Regions from separate parts of the Streptomyces botrytidirepellens genome, predicted to be linked through region 1. Evidence: riboswitches for the same ligand, from Rfam matches in the RefSeq annotation. Region 1 holds a riboswitch; each other region holds the start of a gene.

Evidence for each region. Region 1 has a riboswitch for cyclic di-AMP ahead of EEJ42_RS29555 (C40 family peptidase). Riboswitches for the same ligand answer to the same signal wherever they lie in the genome.
Region 2: another riboswitch for cyclic di-AMP. It lies ahead of EEJ42_RS25830 (M23 family metallopeptidase); the one in region 1 lies ahead of EEJ42_RS29555 (C40 family peptidase).
Region 3: another riboswitch for cyclic di-AMP. It lies ahead of EEJ42_RS45315 (LysM peptidoglycan-binding domain-containing protein); the one in region 1 lies ahead of EEJ42_RS29555 (C40 family peptidase).
Region 4: another riboswitch for cyclic di-AMP. It lies ahead of EEJ42_RS19070 (M23 family metallopeptidase); the one in region 1 lies ahead of EEJ42_RS29555 (C40 family peptidase).

Annotation. Positions count from the first base shown of each region.
Region 1 covers NZ_RIBZ01000328.1:26,369-28,561, forward strand. Annotated here, with positions in the region: gene EEJ42_RS29550 (L,D-transpeptidase family protein) at 1-53, shown strand, start outside; gene EEJ42_RS29555 (C40 family peptidase) at 120-1,307, opposite strand; cyclic di-AMP (ydaO/yuaA leader) riboswitch at 1,316-1,520, opposite strand; gene pcrA (DNA helicase PcrA) at 1,678-2,193, shown strand, end outside.
Region 2 covers NZ_RIBZ01000307.1:8,954-11,146, reverse strand. Annotated here, with positions in the region: gene EEJ42_RS25835 (M16 family metallopeptidase) at 1-806, shown strand, start outside; cyclic di-AMP (ydaO/yuaA leader) riboswitch at 1,031-1,192, shown strand; gene EEJ42_RS25830 (M23 family metallopeptidase) at 1,207-2,001, shown strand.
Region 3 covers NZ_RIBZ01000854.1:14,057-16,249, forward strand. Annotated here, with positions in the region: gene EEJ42_RS45310 (LysM peptidoglycan-binding domain-containing protein) at 1-957, shown strand, start outside; cyclic di-AMP (ydaO/yuaA leader) riboswitch at 1,212-1,379, shown strand; gene EEJ42_RS45315 (LysM peptidoglycan-binding domain-containing protein) at 1,386-2,060, shown strand; gene eno (phosphopyruvate hydratase) at 2,145-2,193, shown strand, end outside.
Region 4 covers NZ_RIBZ01000243.1:23,340-25,532, reverse strand. Annotated here, with positions in the region: gene EEJ42_RS19075 (PP2C family protein-serine/threonine phosphatase) at 1-611, shown strand, start outside; cyclic di-AMP (ydaO/yuaA leader) riboswitch at 872-1,002, shown strand; gene EEJ42_RS19070 (M23 family metallopeptidase) at 1,014-2,183, shown strand.

The DNA of each region.
Region 1 (2,193 bases):
TGTTGCGGAACGGCGACGACGTGTACGTGTACGGGCGCAAGCCGGGCACGTGATCCGGCCGGTGTGAGCACCGGTGTGAGCGGCGGCTGCCCGCGCGGGTACGGGCAGCCGCACTGCGGTTACGCGGGCCGCACGCTCCCGTAGATCGGCATCTCGGTGATCGGCGCCTTCTTCACCACATCCCCCGGCTTCGGCGCGTGGATCATCATCCCGTCGCCGATGTAGAGCCCGACGTGGCTGATGTCGTCGTAGAAGAAGACGAGATCACCGGGCTCGAGGTCGGAGGTCGAGACGCGCGTACCAGCCTTCACCTGGTCCCATGTGGTGCGCGGCAGGGAGACCCCGGCGGCCTTCCAGGCGGCCTGGGTGAGCCCCGAGCAGTCGTAGGAGTTGGGCCCGGTCGCGCCCCAGACGTACGGCTTGCCGAGCTGGGACTCCGCGAAGTCGATCGCCTTGGCCGCCTTGGTGCTGTTCGTGGCGGTGGATGAGCCTGCCGAGCTGCTTCCGGAACCGGAAGAGGAACCGCCGCTCGACTGCTGCTCCTGCTCCTGCTCCTGCTGCTTCTGCTGGGCCGCGGCCTCCCGCTGCTTCTCGGCCAGCTCGGCCGCCTTGCGCCGCGCCTCCTCGGCCTTCTTCTTCTCGATCGCCGCCAGCCGCGCCTTCTCCTTGGCGGTCAGGTTCGCCAGCAGCCGCCGGGCCTGCGCGAGCTTGTCCTGGACGGACTTCTTCTTGGTCTTCAGCTCTCGCTGGGTCTCGGTCAGCGACTCCAGGCTCTTGGCGGCCTCGCGGCGCTCCTTGGCGGCCTTCGCCGCCTGCGTCTGGAAGTCGTCGACGGCCCGCTTCTGCGAACCGGCCATCCGGTTCATCAGATGCGACTGGTCGAAGAGGTCCTGCGGGTCGTTGGAGAACAGCAGGCTCGCGGCGCTCGAGGTCATACCGCCGTTGCGGTACTGGGCCGCGGCGTAGGTGCCGAGCGTGCGGCGGGCCTCGTTGAGCTTCTCCGTGTTCTCGGCGACGTCGTCCATCATCCGGTTGACCTTGGTGCGCTGCTGCTCGGAGCGCTCCTTGGCGGCGTTGTAGTGCTGGGTGGCGGTTTCCGCCTGGTGGTAGAGGGTGTCCACCTTCTCCTTGACCGCCTCGATCGACTGCGTGGTGCCGGGCTTCGGATCGCCCGGGGCGGCGTTCGCGGTCTGGGAGAGGAGGGTGACGGAGGCGAGGGCGGCGGTGGTGAATCCGACGGCCGTACGGCGTCCGGTGGAGGCGGCGGCGGTGGGTATTCGGGTCCGCGGCTTGCGGTGCGACGCCAAGGGAGGCGACTCCTTCCGTGGACCGCCTACCGGGTTAGCTGTCGGGTTCGGGCGGTACGGAAGGTTGCCCTACGGCCGTGCGCGGGCGGGACGTGCGCGTCGTACATGCCGTACGCGTCGTACCGCAGCTCGGGCCGATTCACCCCGGTCTTGCGTTGTGGGTCCCCGGCTCCGGCTGCCTCGCGGCGCGACCGGACTCGGCGGAGGCCGCCCGGGCCGGCGCGGTTCGCCGACGGGTCTACGGGCCGCCTGGGGGAGGACGGTAGCCAACTCGTGGGGCTCCTGTGAAGGCTGGTGGTCGATATGCCCGAAACCGTTTCGTGACATCCATGCGTAGGCTGTCAGTGCGGCCGCCTAAACTCGGTGAGCGATGAGCAGCCTCTTTGACGACAGCTTCCTGGCGAGCCTCGGGCCTCCGGAAGAGGAGCCCCCGCCGCCCGAGGATTCCGCACACCCGGGCCACAGTGGCGGTTCAGACGGTTCAGGCGGCGAGGAGGTGCCGCACCACCTCTTCACGGGCGCCTTCGACGCGCCGGTGCCGAGCGGGACCAGAGAGGCGTATTACCGGGACGGCGCGGCCCGCCCCGCCATCGACCCGGCGGCGCTGCTGGAGGGGCTGAACGAGCAGCAGCGGGCCGCCGTGGAGCACACCGGCTCGCCGCTGCTGATCGTCGCGGGGGCCGGGTCCGGCAAGACCCGGGTGCTCACCCACCGCATCGCGTATCTGCTCGGCACCCGCCATGTGCACCCCGGCCAGATCCTCGCCATCACCTTCACCAACAAGGCGGCGGGCGAGATGAAGGAGCGGGTCGAGGAGCTGGTCGGCCCGCGGGCGAACGCGATGTGGGTGATGACGTTCCACAGCGCGTGCGTGCGCATCCTGCGC
Region 2 (2,193 bases), on a different contig from region 1:
ACGAGGCGCACATCCGGCCCTCCACCGCGACCGCGGTCGTCGTCGGCGACCTGGCCGGAGTCGACCTCGACCAGGCGCTCGCCGACACCCTCGGCGCCTGGACCGGAGGCCCGGCCCCGCAGCGCTCGGTCCCGCCGGTCATCGCCGACGACACCGGCCGTGTGGTGATCGTCGACCGGCCCGGCGCGGTCCAGACCCAGCTGCTCATCGGGCGCATCGGCGCCGACCGGCACGACCGCGTCTGGCCCGCCCAGGTGCTCGGCACCTACTGCCTGGGCGGCACCCTCACCTCCCGGCTGGACCGGGTGCTGCGCGAGGAGAAGGGCTACACCTACGGGGTGCGCGCCTTCGGCCAGGTGCTGCGCTCGACGCCGCCCTCGCCGGCCGGGGGCGGCTCGGCGGGCGCCTCGCTGCTGGCGATCAGCGGTTCGGTGGCCACCGAGGTCACCGGCCCGGCGCTGGACGACCTGTGGACGGTGCTGCGGACGCTGAAGGAGGAGGGGCTGACGGACGCCGAGCGCGATGTCGCCGTGCAGAACCTCGTCGGCGTCGCCCCGCTGAAGTACGAGACGGCCGCCGCCGTCGCGGGCACGCTCGCCGACCAGGTCGAGCAGCACCTGCCGGACGACTTCCAGGCGCAGCTGTACGCCCGGCTCGCCGAGGCGGGGACGGTGGAGGCGACCGCGGCGGTCGTGAGCGCCTTCCCGGCCGACCGGCTGGTGACGGTGCTCGTGGGTGACGCCTCGAAGATCGAGGAGCCGGTCAGGGCGCTCGGCATCGGAGAGGTGCGCGTCATCACCGGCTGAACCGCGGTCCGCCGGGCCCGAGATGTCCCTGGACCGGCTCAACGCCCCATCAGAACAAGGGCCCTGGCGTCAAGCGAGACGCCAGGGTCCTCCCGTATGTCCGATTTGAGGGGCGTTTGGTTTGTGGCGAGAACAACAAAAACCCGTAACCGTTTGGTGATCGAAACGCGGCCCGTTTAGCGTCAGTGCGGCTGTTCGCCGGATACCCGCCGCACCCGCGGCACGGACAGTCATCGCCGAGTCCCATGGTGCGAGTGCCAGGGGAGCCGGGGACCCAAACGTCCCTGGGGTGAATCGGACGCCTTCCCCGGCCGGGGGAGGGGCCCGTAGGAGACCTTCCTGCTCCGAACCCGTCAGCTAACCCGGTAGGCGAGAAGGAAGGAAAGGAGTGCGCCACACCATGGCGTTCACCCGTGCTGCCGGGAAGCACCGACGTCCCAGCCAGACCGCCGTCCGTACCGGCGCGAACATCGCTGGCATCACCACGGTCGCCTCGGGCGTCGTCGCCGGCATCGCCGGCCCGGCCCTCGCCGCGACCGGCGAGACGCCGTCTCCCCAGGACACCGGTCTCCGCCAGGCGATGGTGATGGGCGACGGTCTCTCCGACCAGATCGACGCGCAGGCCCAGTCCCAGGAGAGCGCCGCCGAGGCCGCCGCCGCCAAGGCGAAGGCCGAGGCCGTGGCCCGCCAGGAGGCCGCGCGGAAGGCCGACGCGGCCGCGAAGAAGGCCAAGGCGGAGCGCGAGGCCAAGGAGCGCGCCGCGCGTGAGGAGGAGCGCAAGCGCCTCAACACGTTCGTCTCGCCCGTCGACGGCTCCTCCGTCTCCACCGGTTACCAGGCGTCCAGCGGCCTGTGGTCCTCCGGCAGCCACACCGGCATCGACTTCAGCGCCTCCACCGGCACCGAGGTGCAGTCGGTCGGCATGGGTGAGGTCGTCGAGGCGGGCTGGGGCGGCTCGTACGGCAACAACGTCGTCATCAAGATGAACGACGGCACCTACACCCAGTACGGCCACCTCTCCTCGATCGGCGTCTCGGTCGGCCAGAAGGTCACCCCCGGCCAGCAGATCGGCCTGTCCGGCGCCACCGGCAACGTCACCGGCCCGCACCTGCACTTCGAGGCCCGCACCACCGCGGAGTACGGCTCGGACATGGACCCGCTGTCGTACCTGCGCTCGCACGGCGTCAACCTCTGACCCGTCGCCACCCCTGTCGAAAGGCCCCGTCCGCTCCGGACGGGGCCTTCGGCGTTACCCGGCCGGGACGCTCCCCTGTGACCAAAAAATATCCCTGAATTGACTTCGCCCATCGGAAATCCCGGCGGCTTCGAATAGAGTCACTGAACACGCGTCAATCGGATGCGTTTCGCGGGGTTGAGGCGGAGGTTC
Region 3 (2,193 bases), on a different contig from region 1:
TCCGGGAACGGACGTCACCGCCGCCCCCGCCAGGCTCCGGCCATCGTCGTCGCGGCGGGGGTGACCGGTGCGAGCATCGCCCTCCCGCTCTTCGGGGCGACCGGCGCCCAGGCCGCCCCCGCCGACACATGGGACCAGGTCGCCGAGTGCGAGAGCGCCGGGATGTGGAGCGCCAACGAGGGCAACGGCTTCTACGGCGGCCTTCAGCTGACCCTCGACATGTGGAAGAAGTACGGCGGCACCAGCTACGCCCCGCGCCCCGACCTCGCCAGCCGCTCCCAGCAGATAGCCGTCGCCGAGTCGATCCTCGGCGACCGCGGCCCGGACGCCTGGCCCAGCTGCGCGCTGAACGCCGGGCTGACCGACGGCGGCGACGCCCCGGACGTGAACCCCGGCAGCACGGCGCGCCCCTCGCAGCAGGACGACGCGGAGCGCGAGGACCGCGACCGGTCCGACGCCCGGGACCGCGGCGATTCGGCCGGCAAGGCGCCGGACGCATCGGACCCCTCCGACGCGTCCGCGGAGCCGGAGCGGCCCCAGGACTCGGCCACGCCGGGCGACTCGGACGACTCGAACGACTCCGGCGGCCCGGACGACGACGCGTCCTCCCCGTCCCCCTCTTCCGGCGCGCCTTCTCCCGGCGCGTCCGACCCCTCGCCGACCCCCTCCTCCACCGGGGGCGGCTCCGAAGGTGCCTCCGGCGCACACCGGGGCGAACGGGACGCGGGGGAGCGGCCGAGCGACCACGCCTCGCGCGGCGGTGCCGACAGGGCCGAAAACCCCACGGATGGCGGCTACACAGTGCGTCCGGGTGACAACCTTTCAGCAATCGCCGAAAAGCAGGAATTGGGCGCCGACTGGCGTCGGCTCTACGAGTCCAACGAGAACCTCATCGGAACCGACCCGGATCTCATTCTCCCTGGTCAGCGACTTGATCTCACCGTCAGGGGCCAGTAGTTCGGGGTGATTTGCCCGATCTGGAGCCGGTGAGACATACCTCTCGTCACATTTTCCGGGGCGTCCGAGGTGTCCGGTCTCTCCGCACCCGGCCCCACCTGCGCCGATGTGGGCCGGGTGAGATCGATAACAGCCCTCTTCGCTGCGATAAGGGTGTTTGAACGTTTCCCGCACGTGTGTTTAACGTCTTTCCGCTCGCCACCGCGAGCACCGTCGACCGTCACGCCGAGTCCTGCCGGCGGTCGACCGGTACCGACGCGCCAGCGCCGAAGGCAGGAGCGGGGGACCCAAGGTAAGTGCCGGGAGGCCAGCAAGATCGGCCGAGCGGCTAGGGGTGAAGCAGGGTGCGGACCCCCGCACCCAGCCGGGCAACTCACGCCCGAACCCGACAGCTCACCTCGTAGGCGTCGGTGAGGAAACGAACGAACATGTCCAACGCTCAGGGCAAGCACCGTCGTCCTTCCAAGGCCACTCGTTTCGCCGCGCTCGCCGGCCTCGCCGGAGCCGCTGTGGCCACTCCGCTCATCGGTGCGACGTCCGCCTCTGCCGCCACCACGTCCCAGTGGGACCAGGTCGCGCAGTGCGAGTCCGGCGGCAACTGGTCGATCAACACCGGCAACGGTTACTACGGCGGCCTTCAGTTCTCCTCCTCCACCTGGGCCGCGTACGGCGGTACCGCCTTCGCACCCACCGCCGACAAGGCCGGCAAGGCCCAGCAGATCCAGGTGGCCGAGAAGGTCCTGGCCAGCCAGGGCAAGGGCGCCTGGCCGGTCTGCGGCAAGGGCCTGACCAGCGGCGGCGCCCCGTCCGCCCCGGCGCCGTCCACCCCGTCGCAGAGCCAGTCCGACTCCTCGCAGTCGGCCCCGTCCGCCAAGCCGAAGGCCGCGCCCCGCAGCGCGCCCGAGCACGCCGCGCGTGACCAGGCCCGCGGCCCGATCAAGAAGGGCGACGGCGAGTACAAGGTCAAGTCCGGTGACACCCTCGGCAAGATCGCCAAGGCGGAGGACGTCAAGGGCGGCTGGAAGAAGCTCTTCGAGCTGAACAAGAACATCATCCCGAAGGCCGACCTGATCTTCCCCGGCCAGCAGCTCCACCTGAGCTGAGCAGCCACACCGTAGTCAACGAGCCCCGGCCGGGTGCGCCGCCCCCACGGTGCACCCCGCCGGGGCTTCGGTGCGGTTAGGCTCATGCTGCTACCGAAGTCCCATACGAAGGAGAACCTCGTGCCGTCCATCG
Region 4 (2,193 bases), on a different contig from region 1:
GGCTCCAGGCCGTGGAGGTCGTCGCGGTCCTCATCGGCGCCTTCCGGGAGGCCGCGGAGCAGGAGGCGACGCTGGAGGGACTCGCGGGGCGGCTGGAGCGGGCGCTGCGGCGCGAGGGCGCCCGGCAGCGGGCCGATCTGGAGGCGTTCGAGGGGTTCACCACCGCCGTCCTCGGCGAGATCCCGCGCGGCGACTCCACCCTCCGCCTCATCAACCGCGGCCACCCGGCGCCGCTGCTGCTGCCCGGCGACGGCGCGGTGCGCCGCCTGGAGCCGGAGACGGCCGCGCTGCCGCTGGGGATGGGCGAACTGGGCGCGTGGCCCGACCGGGTGACGGAGCTGCGGTTTCCCGAGGACGCGACGCTGCTGCTGTTCACGGACGGGGTGACCGAGGCCCGCGACCGGCACGGCACGTTCTACGTCCCCGAGGAGCGGCTGCGCGGCCGCCGCTTCACCGGACCGGGCGGGCTGCTCGACGCGCTGGTGGAGGACGTCGCGCTGCACGCGGGCGGAGAGACCTCGGACGACATGGCCCTGCTCGCGGTCCGGCGCCCACCCGGAACGAACGGAACCACGACCCCCGCTCCGGACACGGACCGTAGCCAACCGTGACGCGCGCGCATAACGATTGACACACGATCAGCCCGCCGGAGGTTTTTACCATCCCTTTTCAACCGGGGTGAAACGCCCCCATCTGTCCTTCCTTGGTTACTAAGTTCATGCCAAAGCTACGCGGATTCTTCAGAAGAGCTTGGAATCATGTCGCGCTCTCTATTAACGTTCGATAACGCAGCGCGGTCGGCACAGCCGTCGCAGAGGCGGCAACCGTGCGCCGTCGCCGAATCCCGTACGTGCAGCGCCAGCACCACCATCAGCACCAGGCACCAGCACCAGGGAACCGGGGAACCACCACCTTGGGGTGAATCGGGTCGAACCTGACCCGTAGGAGACCTTCCTGCTCCGAACCCGTCAGCTAACCCGGTAGGCGAGAGGGAAGGAAAGGAGTGCGCCCCGGTGGCGTCCAACAGGTCCGTACTGGACGAAGCTCCGTACCGCTCGTCGGGTACGGGTCCCGGCACTGCGACCGCGTACGGAGTCGGCTTCGACGCCGGAGCCGGCGCCCGCACCACGGTCGGCCTCGGCGCCGAACCGGATGAGCCGCCCGTAGGCAAGGAAGCCGTCTGGGACGAGTGGAACCCCACCGAGGAGTCCATCGCTCCGCTCCGCGGTCGGCACCGCGTCGGCAAGCAGCGCGGCGGGACCATGGCCCGCAGCGGCGCCGTCCTCGGCGTCGGCGTCATCGCGGCGGTCGGCGCGGGCGGCATGGCGAGCGCCAAGGACCGGCCGACCGTCCCGATCTCCATGCCGGACCTCGCCCACGTCGCCGACGAGGTCAAGGCCCAGCTGCCCGCCGCCAAGGACCTGCCCGGCATCGGCTCCCTGATGGCCGACGACCAGGGCTCCTCCCAGACCACCGCGACCGCCCTCACCACCAGCGGCACCGAGGCGGGCGAGGCGCTGCGCACCCGCATCCTGCGGCAGGCCGAGAGCCAGCAGACCGCGGCGGATGACGACAGACGCGAGAGCGAGGCGCGCGCCGCCGCCAAGGCCGCCGCCGACGACGCCGCGAAGGCCGCCGCCAAGGCCCGCGACCTGGCGGAGCAGAAGAAGGCCGAGGCCGCCGCCAAGAAGAAGGCCGCCGAGGCCGCCGCCAAGAAGAAGGCGGAGGCCGAGAAGGAGGCCGCCGCGAAGGCCGCCGCCGAGCGCCGCGCCCAGGCCTCCACCTCCACGGGGTTCACCCTCCCCGTCGCCTCGTACACCCTGACCGCGGGCTTCGGCCAGGCGGGCGACATGTGGTCCGCCGACCACACCGGCCAGGACTTCGCCGCCCCGACCGGCACCCCGGTCAAGGCGGTGAGCGGCGGCACCATCACCCAGGCGGGCTGGGCCGGATCGTACGGCTACCGCATCGTGCTCAAGCTCGATGACGGCACCGAGATCTGGTACTGCCACCTGTCGTCCATGGTCGTCACCTCGGGCAAGGTGTCCTCGGGCGAGACCATCGGCCGCGTCGGCGCCACCGGCAACGTCACCGGCCCCCATCTCCACTTGGAGGTGCGGCCGGGCGGCGGCTCGCCGATCGCCCCGCTGTCCTGGCTGCGCGACCACGGGCTGAACCCGTGACCCCCTGATC